DNA from 3 places in the Bradyrhizobium sp. HKCCYLS1011 genome. Region 1 is predicted to be linked to each of the others. Evidence: predicted binding sites of a transcription regulator. Region 1 holds the regulator's gene; each other region holds the start of a gene.
What was found. The regulator PhoB, encoded in region 1, activates phosphate uptake and scavenging genes when phosphate is short. The targets are predictions, from matches to a motif close to TGTCATNNANCTGTCAT.
Positions count from the first base shown of each region.

Region 1 (5,943 bases):
GCGCCGCGCGTTCGGGCCTGATCACGGGCGTGCTGCTGGCCACGGCGCGCGTCGCCGGCGAGACCGCGCCGCTTCTGTTCACCGCGCTGTCGAACCAGTTCTGGAGCCTCGATCTCACCCACACGATGGCCAATCTGCCCGTAACCATCAACAACTTCGTCCAGAGCCCCTATGCCTATTGGAAACAGCTGGCCTGGAGCGGAGCCCTTCTGATCACCTTGACCGTGCTTGCCCTGAATATCAGCGCGCGCATTCTGGGCGCCGAGAGGAGCGCAAAATGACCGACATGTCCGTTTCCGTGTCCAGCCCGGCGGGCGCCATTCCGAACAAATCCCTGCCGGACGCCCCGGCGAAGGTGACTGTCCGGAACCTGAACTTCTACTACGGCGATCACCATGCGCTGAAGAACATCAACCTGTCGCTAGGGACGAACCGGGTCACGGCCTTCATCGGCCCGTCCGGCTGCGGCAAATCCACGCTGCTGCGCATCTTCAATCGGATGTACGACCTCTATCCGGGTCAGCGTGCTGAAGGCCAGCTGATGCTGGACAAGACCGATATTCTCGACCCCAAGCTGGATTTGAATCTGCTGCGCGCTCGTGTCGGCATGGTTTTCCAGAAGCCGACGCCGTTCCCGATGACCATCTACGAGAATATCGCCTTCGGCATCCGCCTCTATGAGAAGATCTCGAAATCGGAGATGGATGACCGGGTCGAGAAGGCGCTGCGCGGCGGTGCGCTCTGGAACGAGGTGAAGGACAAGCTGAACGCGTCGGGCCTCAGCCTGTCTGGCGGCCAGCAGCAACGTCTTTGCATCGCCCGTACTGTCGCGGTTCGGCCCGAGGTGATCCTGTTCGACGAGCCGTGCTCGGCACTGGACCCGATCTCGACCGCCAAGGTCGAGGAGCTGATCCAGGAATTGAGCGAGAACTACACGATCGCGATCGTCACTCATAATATGCAGCAGGCGGCGCGCGTCTCCGACAAGACCGCCTTCATGTATCTCGGCGAGTTGATCGAGTTCGACGATACCAGCAAGATCTTCACCTCGCCGAGCGATCGGCGAACCCAGGACTACATCACGGGCCGTTTCGGCTGAGGCCGGATCGGAACGTTCGTCCGTTCGCGTAGCCCCCTTGCATCGGATCGGCAGGGGGCAGTCCGCTTAAAACAGTCAATGCGGTCCGGCACGGTATGCGTCCCCACTGTCTTGGGCGGTGGGCTAGGGCAATGAGGGCTGAATTGACGCAACGGAACACGACGCATTGCCGAGGAGAGAGACATGGCCAGTGAACATACCGTCAAGGCGTTCGATAGTGATCTTCAGGAACTGACCCGGTTGGTCGCAGAGATGGGCGGCCTGGCCGAGCGGCTGATCGTCGACTCCGTCGACGCGCTGGTGCGGCGGGACATCGCGCTCGGTGAGCGCGTGATCGCGGCCGATGGCGAGATTGACAATCTGCAGCGGCTGATCGAGGAGCGCGCGGTGCTGACGATCGCGCGCCGGCAGCCGATGGCGGTGGACCTGCGCGAGATCGTCGGTGCGATGCGGGTTGCCACCGATCTTGAGCGGATCGGCGATCTCGCCAAGAATATCGGCAAGCGGGTCGCGGCGCTGGAGAGTGATTTCCATCCCCTGAAGCTGATCCGTGGGCTCGAGCATATGACCGACCTCGTGCAGTCGCAGGTCAAGTCGGTGCTGGATGCTTATGCCGCCCATGACCTGCCGGCGGCGATGACGGTCTGGAAGAGCGATGAGGAGGTCGATGCCATCTGCACCTCGCTGTTCCGCGAGCTGCTGACCTACATGATGGAAGATCCCCGCAACATCTCGTTCTGCATCCACCTGATGTTCTGCGCCAAGAACATCGAGCGGATCGGCGATCACGCCACCAACATTGCGGAAACCGTGTTCTACATGATCGAGGGCCAGCAGATGGTCGACAAGCGACCGAAGGGTGACATGACGTCCTTCGCCGTTACCGCCCCCGGCAACTGAGAGAGAAGCTGACCGATGAGTGCGCGCATTCTGGTTGTGGAAGACGAGGAAGCGCTGACCACGTTGCTGCGCTATAATCTGGAAACCGAGGGCTACGAGGTCGAGACGGTCGCGCGTGGCGACGATGCCGACACCCGGCTCAAGGAGCGGGTGCCCGATCTCGTGGTGCTCGACTGGATGCTGCCGGGGCTGTCCGGGATCGAGCTGTGCCGCCGCCTGCGCGCGCGGCCGGAGACCAAGCAGCTGCCGATCATCATGCTGACGGCGCGCGGTGAGGAGAGCGAGCGCGTCCGCGGGCTCGCCACCGGAGCGGACGACTACATCGTCAAGCCGTTCTCGGTGCCCGAGCTTCTGGCGCGCGTCAAAGGCCTGCTGCGTCGCGCGAGCCCCGAGCGGCTCGCCACAGTGCTCGCCTATGGCGACATCGAGCTCGACCGCGAGAAGCGCCGCGTCGCGCGTTCAGGGCGGCCGATCGATCTGGGCCCGACCGAATATCGGCTGCTCGAATTCTTCCTCGAGCATCCGGGTCGTGTGTTCAGCCGCGAGCAGCTGCTCGATAGCGTCTGGGGACGCGACATCTATATCGACGAGCGCACGGTGGACGTTCATATCGGCCGCTTGCGCAAGCTGCTCAATCCGGGTCGCGAGCAGGATCCGATCCGCACCGTGCGCGGTGCCGGCTACGCGCTCGACGATCGATTTGCCAAAGCGGAGTCGTAGCGCTCAGTCCGCCACCGCAGCCATCAGGATCAGAAAGATCAGGCGGAGCCGTTTTGGCTCCGCCTTTTTCTTGCGACCGCGGGTTGCATCTGTTCAAGCGAGTCCGCGAACGATCGGCGGGCTTACGTGCCGGACGACTGATAGGCTGCGCGATCGCGCCCCTCGAAAAGACCCCGGACCGATCCGGGAGTTGCCGACTGGTCGGTCGAACGCTTCTTGCGCGCATCGTGTTTACAACTTGTCACAAACCTGGTGCGCCCGATTGTGACGATGATATGATCCCCGCGGGTTGGGGGTGGCGTCATGGGGCGTGGGTATACGATCTTCGATACGTTGGTCGGTCGTTGCGGCATTGTCTGGAGCGACGTTGGCATCATCGGCGTTCAATTACCGGAGACGCGGGAGATCGAGACGCGCCGGCGATTGTTCCGGCAATTTCCCGAAACCCGCGAATTGGCCCCGCCCCCAAATGCCGAGTCCGCTATCGACGCCATCGTGATGATACTGCGTGGGCAGCCTGCGGATTTTGCCGACGTCAGCCTCGACATGACCGGGATCACCCCGTTCAATCAGCGCGTGTATGACTATATCCGCCGCATTCCGCGTAGCGAAACCCGCGAGCCGGGCGAGATTGCAGCCAGCCTGCATGCCACGGGAGCGTTCTACTCGGTGGCCCAGGCGCTGGCGAAAAATCCGCTTCCGCTGATCGTACCTTGCCATCGTGTACTGGCCGCAAACGGGATCGAAAAAGCCTCGCCGAACCGAGGCGCGATCTCGCAGCGCCGGCTGCTGTCGCTCGAAGGTGCCGGGGCGCAGACAGGGATGACTTTGTTCGACGCGCTGCTGGCGGTTGATCGGCCGCGCGCCACGCACTAGATCGAGCGGATGGCCACAACCATCCTGCTGACCAGCCGCTCCGTAACCGTCTCCGAGTTCCGCTGCACTGCAGTGTCGGGTGAGCTGCCCTATGCCGAGCAGTTTGGCAGCCATTCGGTCTCCTATGTGCGCAAGGGCAGTTTCGGCTGCCATCACCGCGGTCGCTTTTTCGAGCTCGTCACCGGCTCTATCCTGATCGGGCATCCCGGCGACGAGTTCACGTGCACGCATGATCATGTCTGTGGCGATGAGTGCCTGTCGTTCTTTCTTGCGCCGGAGCTGGTCGAGGAGATCGGCGGCAGCAGGGACGTTTGGCAGGCCGGCGCCGTACCGCCGCTGCCGGAACTGATGGTGATTGGCGAGCTGGCTCAGGCCGCGGCTGCCGGTAGCAGCGATCTCGGCCTCGACGAGGTCGGCCATCTGTTCGCCAGCCGGTTCGTGGCGGCCATCGCCGGCAAGTCGCCTAATCCGGCTGTCGCCGCCGGGCGTGTTCGCCGCCGCGCGGTCGAGACCGCGCTATGGATCGACGCCAATTCGCATCGCGCGATCGACCTCGAGGATGCTGCGCATCAGGCCGGCCTCAGCCCATTTCATTTTCTCAGACTGTTTGCGGCCACGCTTGGTGTCACGCCGCACCAATATCTGGTTCGTTCTCGGCTGCGCCATGCTGCGCGGCGGCTCAGCGAAGACGATGCGCCCGTCACCGACATCGCTTACGACGTCGGCTTCGCCGATCTCTCCAACTTTACCCGCACTTTCACGCGCGCAGCGGGTGTTTCGCCCTTGCGGTTCCGCAAGGCCTCGCGCGGCATGCGCAAGATTCTCCAAGAAGGCTTGAGCCGGCATTGATTAGGTGATCGCCAGCGCCGCGCGATTGTCGCGCGCGAGGAATGGAGATCACCAATGTACGATCATATCGGCCTGAGAGTGAGCAGCCTCGATGCCAGTGTGCGGTTTTATTCGGCCGCGCTGGCGCCGCTTGGCCATGTCCTGTGTTCGAAGGACGAGACCTCTGCCGGCTTGGGCCCGAAAGGTGCGCCGGCGCTGTGGCTGTACCTGAAGAAGGGCGAGCGGCAGGCCGGTGCGCATATTGCGTTCCGCGCGCCGGATCATACTGCCGTGAGCAAATTCTACACTGAAGGCCTCAAGGCTGGCGGCAGCGACAACGGCGGGCCCGGGCCACGCCTCGACTACAGCCCGACCTACTACGCTGCGTTTCTGATCGATCCCGACGGCAACAATGTCGAAGCGGTCTGTGCCTGAATCGGAGTGCGTATCATGGCATCCATTCACAAGGACATTCCGATCGATGCGCCGGCCGCCATCGCCTGGGACGCAGTGCGCGATTTCGCCGCCGTGCATACGCGGCTGGCGCCAGGTTTCGTGCTTGACGCGAAGCTTGATGGCGACGTGCGCATCCTGACCTTCGCCAACGGGAGCGTGGCGCGCGAGAGGCTGGTCGATTGCGACGAGACGCGACGGCGTCTGGTTTATTCCGTTGGACATGAGCGCATCGCGCAGCACAGCGCGTCGGTCCAGATCTTTCCTGACGGCGAGACGCGGTGTCGCATGGTCTGGATCACCGACGTGCTGCCGCACGAGATCGCGCCCTATATCGATGGGCAGATGGAGCTCGGCGCGGCGGCCATGCAGAAGGCTTTGGGAGGCCGACGCTCATGACCTCATCCGCGTTTCTCGACGCGCTGGGCGCGACCGGCCCTTCGGCCGATCGTGCCGGCAAGATGGACCTCTACGGCCGCTTCATCGGCTCCTGGGAGCTCGACGTCACGCATTTCCCGGAAAACGCGCCCGCGCGGCGGCGCAATGGCGAGTGGCATTTCGGATGGGTGCTCGAGGGGCGCGCGATCCAGGACGTCTGGATCGTGCCGTCCCGCGGGCAGCGAGATCCGGCGCTGCCGGGCCCTTACGGCACGACGCTGCGCATCTACGACACCAGTCTTGATGCCTGGCGCATCCAATGGTCCGATCCCGTCAGCCAGATCTTCCTGCAGATGATCGGCCGCGCCGAAGGGCCCGACATCGTGCAGCTTGGCACGGACGAGAACGGGCGGCTGATCCGCTGGAGCTTTCGCGAGATCACGGAGGCGTCGTTTCTCTGGCGCGGCGAGAGCTCGGCCGACCAGGGCGCACATTGGCGGCTGGTGACGGAGTTCATGGCGCGTCGTCGTCGGATGTGAGTGCGCCGCCGCAGGCGCAGCTCACAGCCGGAAGTGCTTCGACAGCTTCAAGCCCTGCGCCTGATAGTTGGAGCCGATGCGCTGACCGTACAGCGCATCGGGCCGCGCCAGCATCTTCTCATAGACCAGGCGGCCGACGATCTGGCCATG
Region 1 is NZ_JBNPTT010000002.1:212,034-217,976, forward strand. Features, by position in the region: gene pstA (phosphate ABC transporter permease PstA) at 1-281, shown strand, start outside; gene pstB (phosphate ABC transporter ATP-binding protein PstB) at 278-1,099, shown strand; gene phoU (phosphate signaling complex protein PhoU) at 1,283-1,999, shown strand; gene phoB (phosphate regulon transcriptional regulator PhoB) at 2,015-2,719, shown strand; gene ACQR1W_RS05590 (methylated-DNA--[protein]-cysteine S-methyltransferase) at 3,023-3,595, shown strand; gene ACQR1W_RS05595 (helix-turn-helix transcriptional regulator) at 3,605-4,444, shown strand; gene ACQR1W_RS05600 (VOC family protein) at 4,499-4,858, shown strand; gene ACQR1W_RS05605 (SRPBCC family protein) at 4,874-5,275, shown strand; gene ACQR1W_RS05610 (hypothetical protein) at 5,272-5,793, shown strand; gene ACQR1W_RS05615 (2'-deoxycytidine 5'-triphosphate deaminase) at 5,815-5,943, opposite strand, start outside.

Region 2 (5,943 bases), on a different contig from region 1:
TCCGGCCGACCGCGATGCCGAGCGCCAGCGGCAGCGCGAAACGCGCGCCGGTGCGCAAGCTGATGCCATGCCGCCACTTGTACAGCTCGACGGCGACGATACCGCCGGCCAGCGCGCCTTCGACCGAGCGCGCGACGCCGGCAAGGCCGGAAAGCCAGAGATTGAGGGTGCCGAACAGATACGCGCCGACGCCGGCGCCGAACAACAGCGCCGCGACGTAGGGCCATGCGGTCGACTGCTTCGGAAAGCTCAGGCGCTGGACGCGCGACAGCCACCAGCCCGCGGCGCCCGCGGCGAGCCAGGCAGCAACGTCGAAAATCGCATGCAGAGCCGCCCCGTCCATGACCCCCCATCGTCCGACCTGGTCCGGACTATGGCAAGTTCCACGCGGGGATGGCAAATGCCATTTGCAGCGGCAGCTAGCCGACCGCGGCCTGATCGGTCGGGTAGACGCCGCGCAGCACTTCCTCGAAATGGCCCTTCACCGCTTCGTTGCAGAGGCAGGAGCGGTGCTTCAGCGCGTCTGCGGCGCGCACCATGATCGCGCCGCGCCGGGTGTCCAGGATGCCTTCGGCCTTGAAGGTCTGGATCACGCGGCTGGCATAGCTGCGACCGACCCCGAGCAGAGTCGCGAGCTGCTCGTGCGTCAGCGGCACCGTACCGTTGCCGTCAGTGCGCTCCATGGCCGAGATGATCCATTTCGCCGTGCGCTGTTCGATCGAGTGGATGGCATTGCAGGCGGTGGACTGGAACATCTGCGCCAGCATGCAGTCCGCGTAGCGGGCGAACACGTTGCGCAAGGTCTTCGATTGCAGTTTGGCGGCGGCCAGCCGGGCGACGGGAAGCCGGGCAAACGGGCCGCCGAATTTGACGACGATGCGCGTATAGGCTGGCAGATACCCTTCGCTGACGATACCGCCGACTGCGCCTTCGCGGCCGACCAGAATGGTCTCGACGTCACGGCCGTCCTCGTTGGCAACGAGATAGGACGTCAGCGCTGGGCCGCAGGGAAAATGCACGATCTGCACGTCGTCGCCCGGACTGTAGAGCAGCTCGTTCGGCGCCGCGTGGTCCTCGGTCAGGTAGGGTGCGATCAGCGCGTAGTCTGCCGGGCTCAGCCGCCGCAGGAGATTGTTGTCGGGACGTTCCCGGGCAAGTGTCGTCACACCTTGGCTCAGCATCTCGATTCCCCTGCGGCACGCATGCGTGATCTGTGCACCTTGTGTTCACAAGTGCACCGACAAAGGAACTCTGGTATGGTGGTTTCGTTCCAGGAACCCGCCGGCGTGCTTGTGCGAAGGCGCTGGCTGCGGGGGCCGTCCTCCATATCTGGAACCCCGCTTATGACCGGCTCGCAGCCCGGCTTGCCCGCGTATTATCAGGACGTTCTGATCGTCGAGGACGATCCGATCATCGCGCTGGGTCTGGAAGATACGATCCTCGGCTTCGGCGTGCCGGCCGTGCGCGTCGCCGCAAGCGTTGCAAAAGCGCTGGTGATGATCGATGCACGTGCGCCGGATTTCGCGCTGCTCGACGTCGGCCTGGTCCGCGAGAACAGCTTCGCGGTGGCTGAGCGGCTCGCCGCGCTGGAGATTCCCTTTGCCTTTGCGACGGGCTACGACGCCGACCGCGTGCCGGCGGAATTTGCCGACCGGCCACGGCTGCCGAAGCCATGCTCCCTCGATGCGCTGGAAGCGGCGCTGCGGCGGAAGGGCTGACGCCGCCGCTCGGTGCCAGGAGCTCGCTTGAAAGCCTCGCCCCGCGCGGGGAAAGGGACGAACTGTGCGAGCGATGGCTGGGTCAGCAGATGTCGGTTACCCCAGCTTCGGATCGAGCGTGGTCGACCACAGCGCGATGTCGGTGCGATCGCGCAAGGTCACGGTCATCAGCCCGGTGGCACCTTCGATCTTGACGTGACCGAAGAACTGCATACCGGCCGACGGCGGCAGGTTCTGCTTGTCGAGGCCGGGTGCCTTGATGAAGCGCACCTCGGGGCCGAAGGTGTTGTCGAGCTCGTTCGGCCCGAACGTGCCGGCGTGCAGCGGGCCGGAGACGAATTCCCAGAACGGCTCGAAATCCTGGAACTGTGCCTTGTTCGGATCGTAGTAATGCGCCGCGGCGTAATGCACGTCGGCGGTCAGCCACACCGTGTTCTGGATCGGCGCCGTCTTGATGAAGCGCAGGATCTCGGCGATCTCGAGCTCGCGGCCGCGCGGCGGCCCGTCGCCTTGCGCGAAAGCTTCGGAGCCCTTTTTGTTGGCGGCATCGTCATAGACGATCAGGCTGAGGGGCATGTCGGAGGCGATCACTTTCCAGGTCGCGCGCGAGTTCAACAGCGCCCGCTTCAGCCAGCGCATCTGCTCCGGCCCGATGAAATAGGCGTCGGGACCATATTCGCTCTGTTGGTTCGGACCGTTAGGGCCGCGATAGGAGCGCTCATCCAGCATGAAGACGTCGAGATGCGGTCCGTAGGAGATGCTGCGATAGACGCGGCCGGGCTCGACGATGCTTTCGCGCAATGGGTACATCTCGTGGAAGGCGCGCGCGGCACGCGCCGCGAGCAGCTGGATGTTGCGCTCCTTGTAGGTCGCGGGAAGATCCTTCGAGGCCGACCAGTTGTTTGTCACCTCGTGATCGTCCCACTGCACGAAGATGGGCACCTCGGCATTGAAGGCGCGGACATTGTCGTCCAGGAAATTGTACTTATGCGCGGCGCGGAATTCGTCGAGGGTTTCGGCGACCTTGGCCTTCTCCGGGATGGTCAGGTTCTTCCAGAGCTTGCCGTCGGACAGTTTCACCTCGGAGGTGATCACGCCGTCGGCATAGATGGTGTCGCCGGAATGGATGAAGAAGTCCGGCCGGTGCTTCTTCATCGCCGAAAAGGTGAACATGCCGCCGTCGTCAGCGTTGATGCCCCAGCCTTGCCCCGCGACATCGCCACCCCACACGAAGCTGACATCGCGCTTGTCCGACGGCGCGGTGCGGAAGCGGCCGGTCACCGGCTCGCTTTCGACATCGGGATGCGACAGGTCGCGGAATTTCACGCGGTAGAAGATGTCCTGTCCGCCCGGCAGGTTCTCGACCAGCATCTTGGCGGTGTAGTCGCTTTCCGGCAGCGCCGCGATCGGCGGCAGTGCGCGGGCATCCTTGAACGTGTCTGACGTCGCGACCTCGACCAGCATCTGCGAGGGGCGGTCGGCGCGCGACCAGATCACGCCGCCATCCATGGTGATGTCACCGGACTGCACGCCGTGGGTGACCTGCGGCCGGTCGGCGGCGCGGCTGAGATAGGGCAGGGCCAGCGTGCCGACGCCGGCAGCGGCCGCGGTGGACAGGAAGCGGCGGCGCGACAGCCTGCGCAAATTGTGGCGTGGGATTCGGATCGTCATGGACATCTCCCGGGTTGGCCGACGGACTGTGCCGGCGCAACGGCGCAAGACAGGTAGGAAAACTCCGTGACATCCGGATTACAGCGAAACGCCGCTGTGGCGGATTGCGATCGATGACCGCCTGTCCGGGATGCGCCGGCGACGCTGATCCAGCTAGGTGCCGGTGGCGCGCAATTGCGCCCCGGTGCGCTGAAGATTTTGCGGCATGCTCATCAGGATCAATTTGCGATCGGCCACCGCGTTGTGGAACTGCTCGAGCGCGATGTTGAAGGCGGTCAGTGCGGCGTGATCGATCGCGCCGTCCTCGAAACAGGCCAGCGTGTTGCGCAGGATATCGTCGGCCTCGCTCTGCAGATTGTCGAGCTCCTCGGAGGAATCGCTCTTGCGCGCGATCGTGATCATGTCGAGCAGCCGGTCGCGCATCGAGGTGTTGATGATCCGCTCGTCCTTTTTCAGGTAGCCGGCAAACCATGCGCCGGCCGAGCCCATCGCAGACAGCGCCATCAATCCCCACCAGATGAAATCGCTGTAGCGGTCGAGGAAGGTCTTTTCCTCGCCGTCGACGAAGGCGGCCGCGCCCGGATGCGCCGGAATGGCGGCGTCCTTGTCGGTATCGGGGGTCTCGATCTTGGCGGCCAGCGGGAATTCCGACATCAGCTGCTGACGCACCGAGAACAGCTGGCGGGTGAAGGCCGCAACGGTCGATTCCGACAGGCCCTTGCGCGCCACGATGTGGTGGTTGAAGCTGATCGTCTTCACCTCGTCATCGGGCCGGTCCGGCGAGCCGCCGAAGGCGCCGGCCGGGATGTCGGCCGATTCATATTCCTGGTGGTTCTGCGCGATTGCTTCCGCCGAGTCGATGGCAAGGAAGGTCGGCGTGCCGCCGTCCTTGGTCGAGGCAGCGATCGCTTCGGTCGTGATCTTGCTGTTGACGGGCCCCGCCGCCAGCCAGACGTCGGCCTTCTGGCTGCGCACCGCATCCAGGGCCTCCGTCACCGGGAATTGGAGGATCTCGACCTTGCCGGGATCGACGCCATATTGCTGCAGGATCACCTTGAGCAGGTTGACGTTGGCGGGGGTGCGGCCGATGACGCCGATCTTGTGGCCGGCAAGCTGCGAGATCTTGGTGATCTTGCCGCCTTTCTTGCCCTTGCCGCGACCCGGCGGCACCCACAGCACCACGACATTCTTGCGCAAGGTCGCAACGGCTTGCGCATTCTTCGGCACGTTGAGGTCGCCTCTGATGATGGCGAGATCGACCTTGCCGTCGGCGAGCGCCTGCGCGCTTTCAGCGGCGCCTTCGGTCTGTACCGGCCGCAGCCGCACATAAGAATGATTTTGCGAAAAGGCCTGGGTCAGCGCCTGCACCACCTTGAGGTCGTCGCTGTTGGGGGGGCCGACCGCGATCTTCAGCGGTACCGGGCGCATCGCGAAGTAGTAGCCGCCAGCCAGCGCGCCGATGATCGCGAGGAGGCCCGCGATGACGATGAACACGGCAGGCCGCACCGTGACGCGCGGTGTCGCTGGGGTCTGAGCTTCCACCAGGTCCAATCCTCCCATGATCGCGCTGGCAACAATCGCCGAGGGTCTGGTTCCAAGCCGCTAGACCAAACTTGTAGCAAATATCTTGCAACAGCTGGGTTACATCTGCGTCATGGTTACTCGGATGTGCGCAAGCCGTCTGAATGCGACAGATCGATGATTTCGGGTCTGTTCCGGTGAAAGTTCCCCTTGCGGCGAAGGGGCGCGGGCAGAAGTATGTTCGTACCGGATCTGTCGGTCGCGCCGTGTCCGGCGTGGGCTGTGCCCTCATCAGGGACAAATGAGGGAAAATGAACGAGAGGGAGTCCGATCATGGCGGAGAGATTGTCGGCCGACGCACGGGCCTCAGCCCTGGAGACGCTTTCCGGCTGGACTGAACTGACCGGGCGTGAAGCGATCACCCGGACCTTCACCTTCAAGGACTTCAACGCCGCGTTCGGCTTCATGTGCAGGGTCGCGCTGGTGGCCGAAAAGCGCGACCATCATCCGGAATGGCGCAATGTCTACCGCACCGTCGAGGTGGTGCTGGCGACGCATGACGCCGGTGGCGTCACCGCTCTGGATATCGAGCTGGCCCGGGCGATGGATGCAATCGCCACGCAGATGGGCGCTTGAGCCCTCGGTCTTCCTTGGTCATGCTCCTGCACGTCTTGCGGGCAGCGTCGCCGTCCCCACATTTTGGCCGGGACACTGTCGAGGAATGACAGAAGGGGAACCAGACGTGGCATCCGACAGCACCGACTACACCGTGGGTTTCGAACCGGCCGAGCGCCTGGCGCGGGACCGCGACAGCGTGCGCCGCAGGTTCTGGATCAAGTTCAAGCAGGTGGTGGCGAAGCTGCCCTTCGCCGAGGACCTGCTGGCCGCGTATTACTGCGCGTTCGACCATGAGACGCCGCGACATGTGCAGGTCGCGCTGCTCGGCGCGATCGCCTATTTCATCCTGCCGTTCGACTTCATTCCGGACATGATGCCGGTGCTCGGCTTCACCGATGACGCGGCGGTGCTCGCC
Region 2 is NZ_JBNPTT010000003.1:234,643-240,585, reverse strand. Features, by position in the region: gene ACQR1W_RS10010 (prolipoprotein diacylglyceryl transferase) at 1-343, opposite strand, end outside; gene ACQR1W_RS10005 (Crp/Fnr family transcriptional regulator) at 420-1,181, opposite strand; gene ACQR1W_RS10000 (response regulator) at 1,344-1,718, shown strand; gene ACQR1W_RS09995 (alkaline phosphatase D family protein) at 1,815-3,389, opposite strand; gene ACQR1W_RS09990 (TAXI family TRAP transporter solute-binding subunit) at 3,543-4,883, opposite strand; gene ACQR1W_RS09985 (4a-hydroxytetrahydrobiopterin dehydratase) at 5,244-5,546, shown strand; gene ACQR1W_RS09980 (YkvA family protein) at 5,653-5,943, shown strand, end outside.
Region 2: a site for PhoB is predicted at 3,456-3,472, ahead of ACQR1W_RS09995 (alkaline phosphatase D family protein). Genes of this name have one in related genera too.

Region 3 (5,943 bases), on a different contig from region 1:
TGCTGGCTGGGAAGAATGGAGACAGCGGATGTCATTGCGGGCCCGCGCGGCAGCAAAGGAAAAAGGCCGGGTCCGATCGACCCGGCCCTGGAACGCCTATGACCCGTCAGGACGCCTTCTTGCGCAGGCTGTCGACGAATTTGATCAGCTCGATCGTCTTGTTGTAGTCCTCGTTCGTGATCGGCTCCCAAGGACGGTTCTTGCCGTCGGACAGCTTCTTGTAGGCTTCCGGATCCTTCTGCGCGGCATCCAGGAACGCCTGCTTGATCGCAGCCTTCATGTCATCCGGCAGGTCGGACAGATAAGCGTAAGGCGAGTTGATGATCATGTCGGACTTGACGATGATGCGGAAGTCATCCTTCGTCATCGGCTTGCCGTCCGCCGTCTTCACCATGTTCTTGGTGAGCATACGGGTCAGGTTGGAATCGTCTTCGCTGTTCCACCAATTGGCGGCAACCTCGACCGTACCCTGGGCGAGAGCCAGCACCGCGTTCTCATGGCTGCCGGTGAAGACCACCTTGGAGAAATAGGTCTCGGGGTCAAGGCCGAGCTGGTTCAGCTTGAACCGCGGCATGTTATTGCCGGACGTCGAGTTCGGATCGACGAGGCCGAGGTTCTTGCCCTTGAGGTCCTCGACCTTGTGATAGGGGCTGTTCGCAAGAACGTAGAATACCGAGTAATAGCCCTTCGAACCGTCGGAATTAACGTCGATCACGAAGGCATCGGTCTTGACACCGGTGAGACGGGCGCGAGCAAACGACGCTGGGCCATAATAGCCGATATGGATGTTGCCGGCGCGCTGGCCTTCGATCACCGCAGCGTAGTCGTTGGCGACTCGGAGCGTCACCTTGATACCGAGCTCCTTGGAGAGATAGTTGACGAACGGCGTATAGCGCTCGACGACGCCGGAACCGTTCTCGGAGGGGATCGCCGCGAACGTGATTTCGGGATATTTCGCACGCCAATCTTCCGCGGAAGCGGACGCAGTGAATGCGATGGACGCCATGCCGGCCAGAACGACTCGACGGTTGATCATGATGTATCCTCTGGGATCAGGTGGGACTCGATTTTTCCTAAAACGGCCGCTCGTCATGAACGGCCACTTTGGAAACACGGACAATCAGGCCACGGCCGCTTGGCCGAGGGCCGGAACGGTTTCGGCTGGCGAAGGAAGCGTCGCATCCATCACTTCGTCGGCTTCAAGGTCGTAAAGCTCGCGAGCGATCTGAGGCGTCAGCGCCACAGGCACATCGTCGAAGACGACGCGGCCGGTGGCCATGCCGATCAGGCGGTCGCAATAGCCGCGCGCCAGATCGAGCGAATGCAGGTTGCAGATCACCGTGATGCCGAAATGCTTGTTGATGCGTAGAAGCGCATCCATCACGATCTTGGTATTGCGCGGATCGAGCGAGGCGATCGGCTCGTCGGCGAGAATGAGCTCAGGCTCCTGCACCAGGGCGCGCGCGATGGCAACGCGCTGCTGCTGACCGCCGGAGAGCTGGTCAGCGCGCTGAGCCGCCAGCGCGGCCATATCGAACTGCTCGAGCGCCGAGAGGGCGACCGCAACGTCCTGCCCAGGCCAGAGCTGCGCCAGCGAGCGCCAGGATGGGATATGCGCCAGCCGTCCCATCAGAACATTGGTCAGAACATCGAGTCGGCCGACCAGGTTGAATTGCTGAAAGATCATCGCCGAGCGGGCGCGCCATTGCCGCAACTCACGACCACGCAGCGCGGTGACATCGACATCCTTGAACAGGATCCGACCGCCACTGACGGGGCTCAGCCGATTGATCGACCGCAAGAGAGTTGATTTACCGGCGCCGGAGCGCCCGATGACGCCGACGAAGCTGCCCGGCATGATGGAGAAGGATGCGTTGTCAACTGCGGCTTTCGCGCCGAAACGGCACGTCAGACCATCTACCACCAGCATTGGGTTCTCCGGACCGGTTCGCTTCCGGACTCCGCTAGCGCCGGGATTCTACAGTTATGTGACAGTCCCACTGCGTCGCAGGACGATCCACACGCCGCGAGCACACGTCACGGACTTGTCACCTCACCGTCATTACCGTGATAGAAGACGGGATCCGCAGCAGGTAAAGAGGTAATAGAGATCGAGATGGCCGGCAAAATGCTTGGGATAGCCCCTACCATCGATTCCAGCGCCAGCGTTCAGGGCTCGACGCTTGGCGCTTATTGCGAAGTCGGCGCACGCACGATGCTACTCGACGTCACGATGGGCGACTACTCCTACGTGGTGAACGACGCCCAGATCACCTATACGAGCATCGGCAAATTCTGCTCGATCGCGGCGATGACGCGGATCAATCCCGGCAACCATCCGATGCATCGGGCGACGCAAGCCCACTTCACCTATCGCGCCAGCGCCTATTTTCCTGGCGAAAGCGACGACGCCGAGTTCTTTGCCTGGCGCAAGCAACATCACGTGAAGATCGGTCACGATGTCTGGATCGGCCATGGCGCGATCGTGCTGCCCGGCCGCAGCATCGGGACTGGCGCGGTGGTTGCGGCCGGAGCCGTCGTCACCAAGGACGTGCCGGCCTATACGATCGTCGCCGGCAATCCCGCCCGCCCAATCAAACGTCGCTTTCCGGAAGAGATCGCCGAACGGCTTGTCCGGCTGGCGTGGTGGGATTGGGATCACGAGGCGCTGCGCGCGGCATTGCCGGACTTCCGGCAGTTGGCGATCGGTGATTTTCTGAGCAAATATGAGTCAGCACTCGACGTCAGAGACCGGGTGCGGCAAAGTGCCTCTCATGACTGATTTCATTGTCTCAGGTGGCCGGGCACTGCTCGGCGACGAATTCGTCGAAACATCTCTCTTAATTGCCCAAGGTAAGGTCGCCGGAATCGGCACAATCCGCCGCGGGTCTGATCTCGAACTCGACGCGCGCGAGCTTCTCGTTCTTCCCGGCATCGTCGATCTGCATGGCGACGCGTTCGAGCGCCAGATGGAGCCGCGTCCCGGCGTCGGCTTCCCGGTCGACGTGGCGCTGATCGACAGCGACCGCCAGGCGATCACGAACGGCATCACCACAGTATTTCACGCGACGACCTGGTCGTGGGAGCCCGGCCTCCGCAGCGGCGACAATGCACGCCGCCTGCTCGAAGCGATCGAAGCCTTGCGGCCGCAGCTTGCCGCCGACACGCGTTTCCATCTGCGTCACGAAACCTACAATCTCGATGCCGAGGCGGAGATCGGACAGTGGCTGGCAGCGGGGCGGATAGACGTCTTCGCCTTCAACGATCACATGGATTCGACGCTCGCCTCCCTCGATAAGCCGCAGAAGCGCCAGCGCATGGTCGACCGGACCGGGCTATCCGGCGAGGCCTTCGATCGGTTGGTGGCCGAAATCGTCTCGCGCGCCGATGAGGTGCCTGCGTCGATTGCGCGCCTGGCCACCATCGCTCGCGACGCCGGCGTGCGGATGCTCTCGCATGACGACGATACGCCGGCTATGCGCAAGGCCTACCGCGCGCAGGGCGTGACCATTGCTGAGTTCCCGGTCAATGAGGAGACGGCGCGGGCAGCAGCAGCGGGCGGCGATGCGATCGTCTATGGCGCCCCGAATGTCGTGCGCGGTGGCAGCCACACGGGCTGGACCAAGGCGAGCGACATGATCGCAAAAGGCCTCTGCTCGGTGCTGGCCTCCGACTATTACTATCCGGCGCCGCTGCTTGCCGCCTTTCGCCTCGCCGCCGACGGCGTGCTGCCATTGGCTCGCGCATGGGACCTTGTCTCGGGCGGACCAGCACGCGCGGCGGGCCTGTCCGACCGCGGCACGATTGCCGATGGTCGCCGCGCGGACATCATCCTGGTCGACGATCGATTGCCGATGCGGCCGCGCATCGTCGCCGCGATCTCTAACGGCCGTCTGACTTACCTGACTGAAGCAGACCGGCTCACAGCGTCACGATACGCTCGCGCGGCGGCCGCGGAGTAAGTCGACGACAATGGCCCAATTTCCACGTTATGCGATCTATTATGCGCCCACAGCGAGCCCGCTCGATGGCTTCGGCAACGCTCTGCTCGGTTATGACGCAAGAAGCGGTCGTGACGTGGCATTTGCCGATCGGATTGTGAAAGCCGTCCCCGACTGGCGCGACCTGACCGAAGACGCGCGCAAATATGGCTTCCATGCGACGTTGAAAGCGCCGTTCGGACTCGCCATGGGAAAGAGCGAAGCTGACCTGATCGCAGCGTGCGCGGCCTTCGCAGCAAGGCCGCGCACGATCCCGATCATCCGACCGGTGGTGGCGGCGATCAGCGGCTTTATTGCGGTCGTGCCAGGCGATCGATCTGACGCGCTTCAGGCACTCGCAGCGGATTGCGTCCGCGCCTTCGACGCCTTCCGCGCGCCGATCACGTCAGAGGATCGCGCGCGCAGACGACCGGAGGCGCTGCCGCCGCGCCAGCTTGAATATCTCGATGCCTGGGGCTACCCGTACGTCATGGAGGAATTCCGCTTCCATATGACATTGACGTGCCGGCTCGAGGCCGCGCGTCGCGAGTCGATCCTGTCGATGCTGCAGGCACGCTTTGCGGAGATCGGCCTCGCGCGGCTCGCCGTCGATTCGATCGCCCTGTTCCGTCAATCCGATCCGGCCACGCGCTTCCGCATCATCGGCGCCTGGCCGCTCGCGAGCAGCGCTGCCCGATAACGCGCGTTCAGTGCGATGCGCCGGTGTAACGCGTCGGCGCCTGATCCTCGTACACGGCAAGCGGTGGCGAGATGTCGGCGCGGTCGCGCGGCAGCGCGTCGCGCATCTCCTTCTGCAGGAAGGCGATGAGCTTCTCCCGGACTTCGCAGCGCAGATCCCAGGCCTGAGGCGCGTTGCGGGCGCTGACCAGCGCACGCAATTCCATGGTGCGCGAGTCGGTGTCGGTGACCTGCAGATTGACCACCGCGCCATCCCACAATTTGGATTGCTTCACGATCTCCTCGAGCCGCTTGCGGATCCTGGGCACGTCGGCCGCATAATCGACATGCAACATCACCGAACCGATCAAGGAGGCTGCATCGCGCGTCCAGTTCTGGAACGGGCGCTCGATGAAATAGGACAGCGGCACCACCATCCGCCGCCAGTCCCACAGCCGGATCACAACGTAGGTAGAGGCGATGTCCTCGACCCAGCCCCACTCGTTTTCGATAATCACGGCGTCCTCGATCCGGATCGGCTGGGTGACAGCGATCTGCACGCCGGCAATCAGATTGCTGAGCAGCGGCCGCGCTGCGAGACCGACGATGACACCGGCGGCACCGGCCGAGGCGAACAGGCTGACCCCATATTGCCTGACCGAATCGAACGTCATCAGCGCAGTCGATACTGCGACGACGATGATCAGGGTATCGGTGACGCGCTTGAACACCCGGACCTGGGTGACATGCTTGCGCGCCAGGAAGTTCTCGGCAATGTCGTTGCGGAAGCGCTGCAAATAGCGCGTCGCGGCGAGATCGACGACGCGGATCGTGATCCAGCCGATCAGCGCGATGGTCGCGACCGCGAAAACATGCGTCAGCGCCGGTCGCCAGCCGTCGCTCAGCGGCGCCAGCGGCAGGACCAACGCAACGGCAATCAGACAGAGAGCAAGGCGAGCAGGTCCGGCGGTTCGCTGCAGGATCGGCAGCAGGATCGAGTTCCGTGCACCGATGGTCCGTCTCACCAGCGCGCGGATGACCTTGTAGATCAAGAGTGCGCCGATGATGGCGCCCGCAATCAAACCAGGTCCGACCACCCATTGTGGTGCCAGGCCGGAGATCCGCTCGACCAATTCCTGCATGCCCGCTCTCTCCCTTCGAGTTTCGGGAGCGAGACCAACTCATCAGCGCGTCGTCGGATCACCCGGCAGCTGCACTGCAGCATGCGCTTGATGCATGGCCGAGGTGCCTGGAACGGTGTGCCCTCTCCAGGTCTACACGCCAA
Region 3 is NZ_JBNPTT010000016.1:88,685-94,627, reverse strand. Features, by position in the region: gene phnE (phosphonate ABC transporter, permease protein PhnE) at 1-35, opposite strand, end outside; gene phnD (phosphonate ABC transporter substrate-binding protein) at 107-1,036, opposite strand; gene phnC (phosphonate ABC transporter ATP-binding protein) at 1,121-1,930, opposite strand; gene ACQR1W_RS37830 (DapH/DapD/GlmU-related protein) at 2,117-2,782, shown strand; gene ACQR1W_RS37825 (alpha-D-ribose 1-methylphosphonate 5-triphosphate diphosphatase) at 2,775-3,962, shown strand; gene ACQR1W_RS37820 (DUF1045 domain-containing protein) at 3,973-4,680, shown strand; gene ACQR1W_RS37815 (mechanosensitive ion channel family protein) at 4,688-5,800, opposite strand.
Region 3: a site for PhoB is predicted at 2,047-2,063, ahead of phnC (phosphonate ABC transporter ATP-binding protein). Genes of this name have one in related genera too.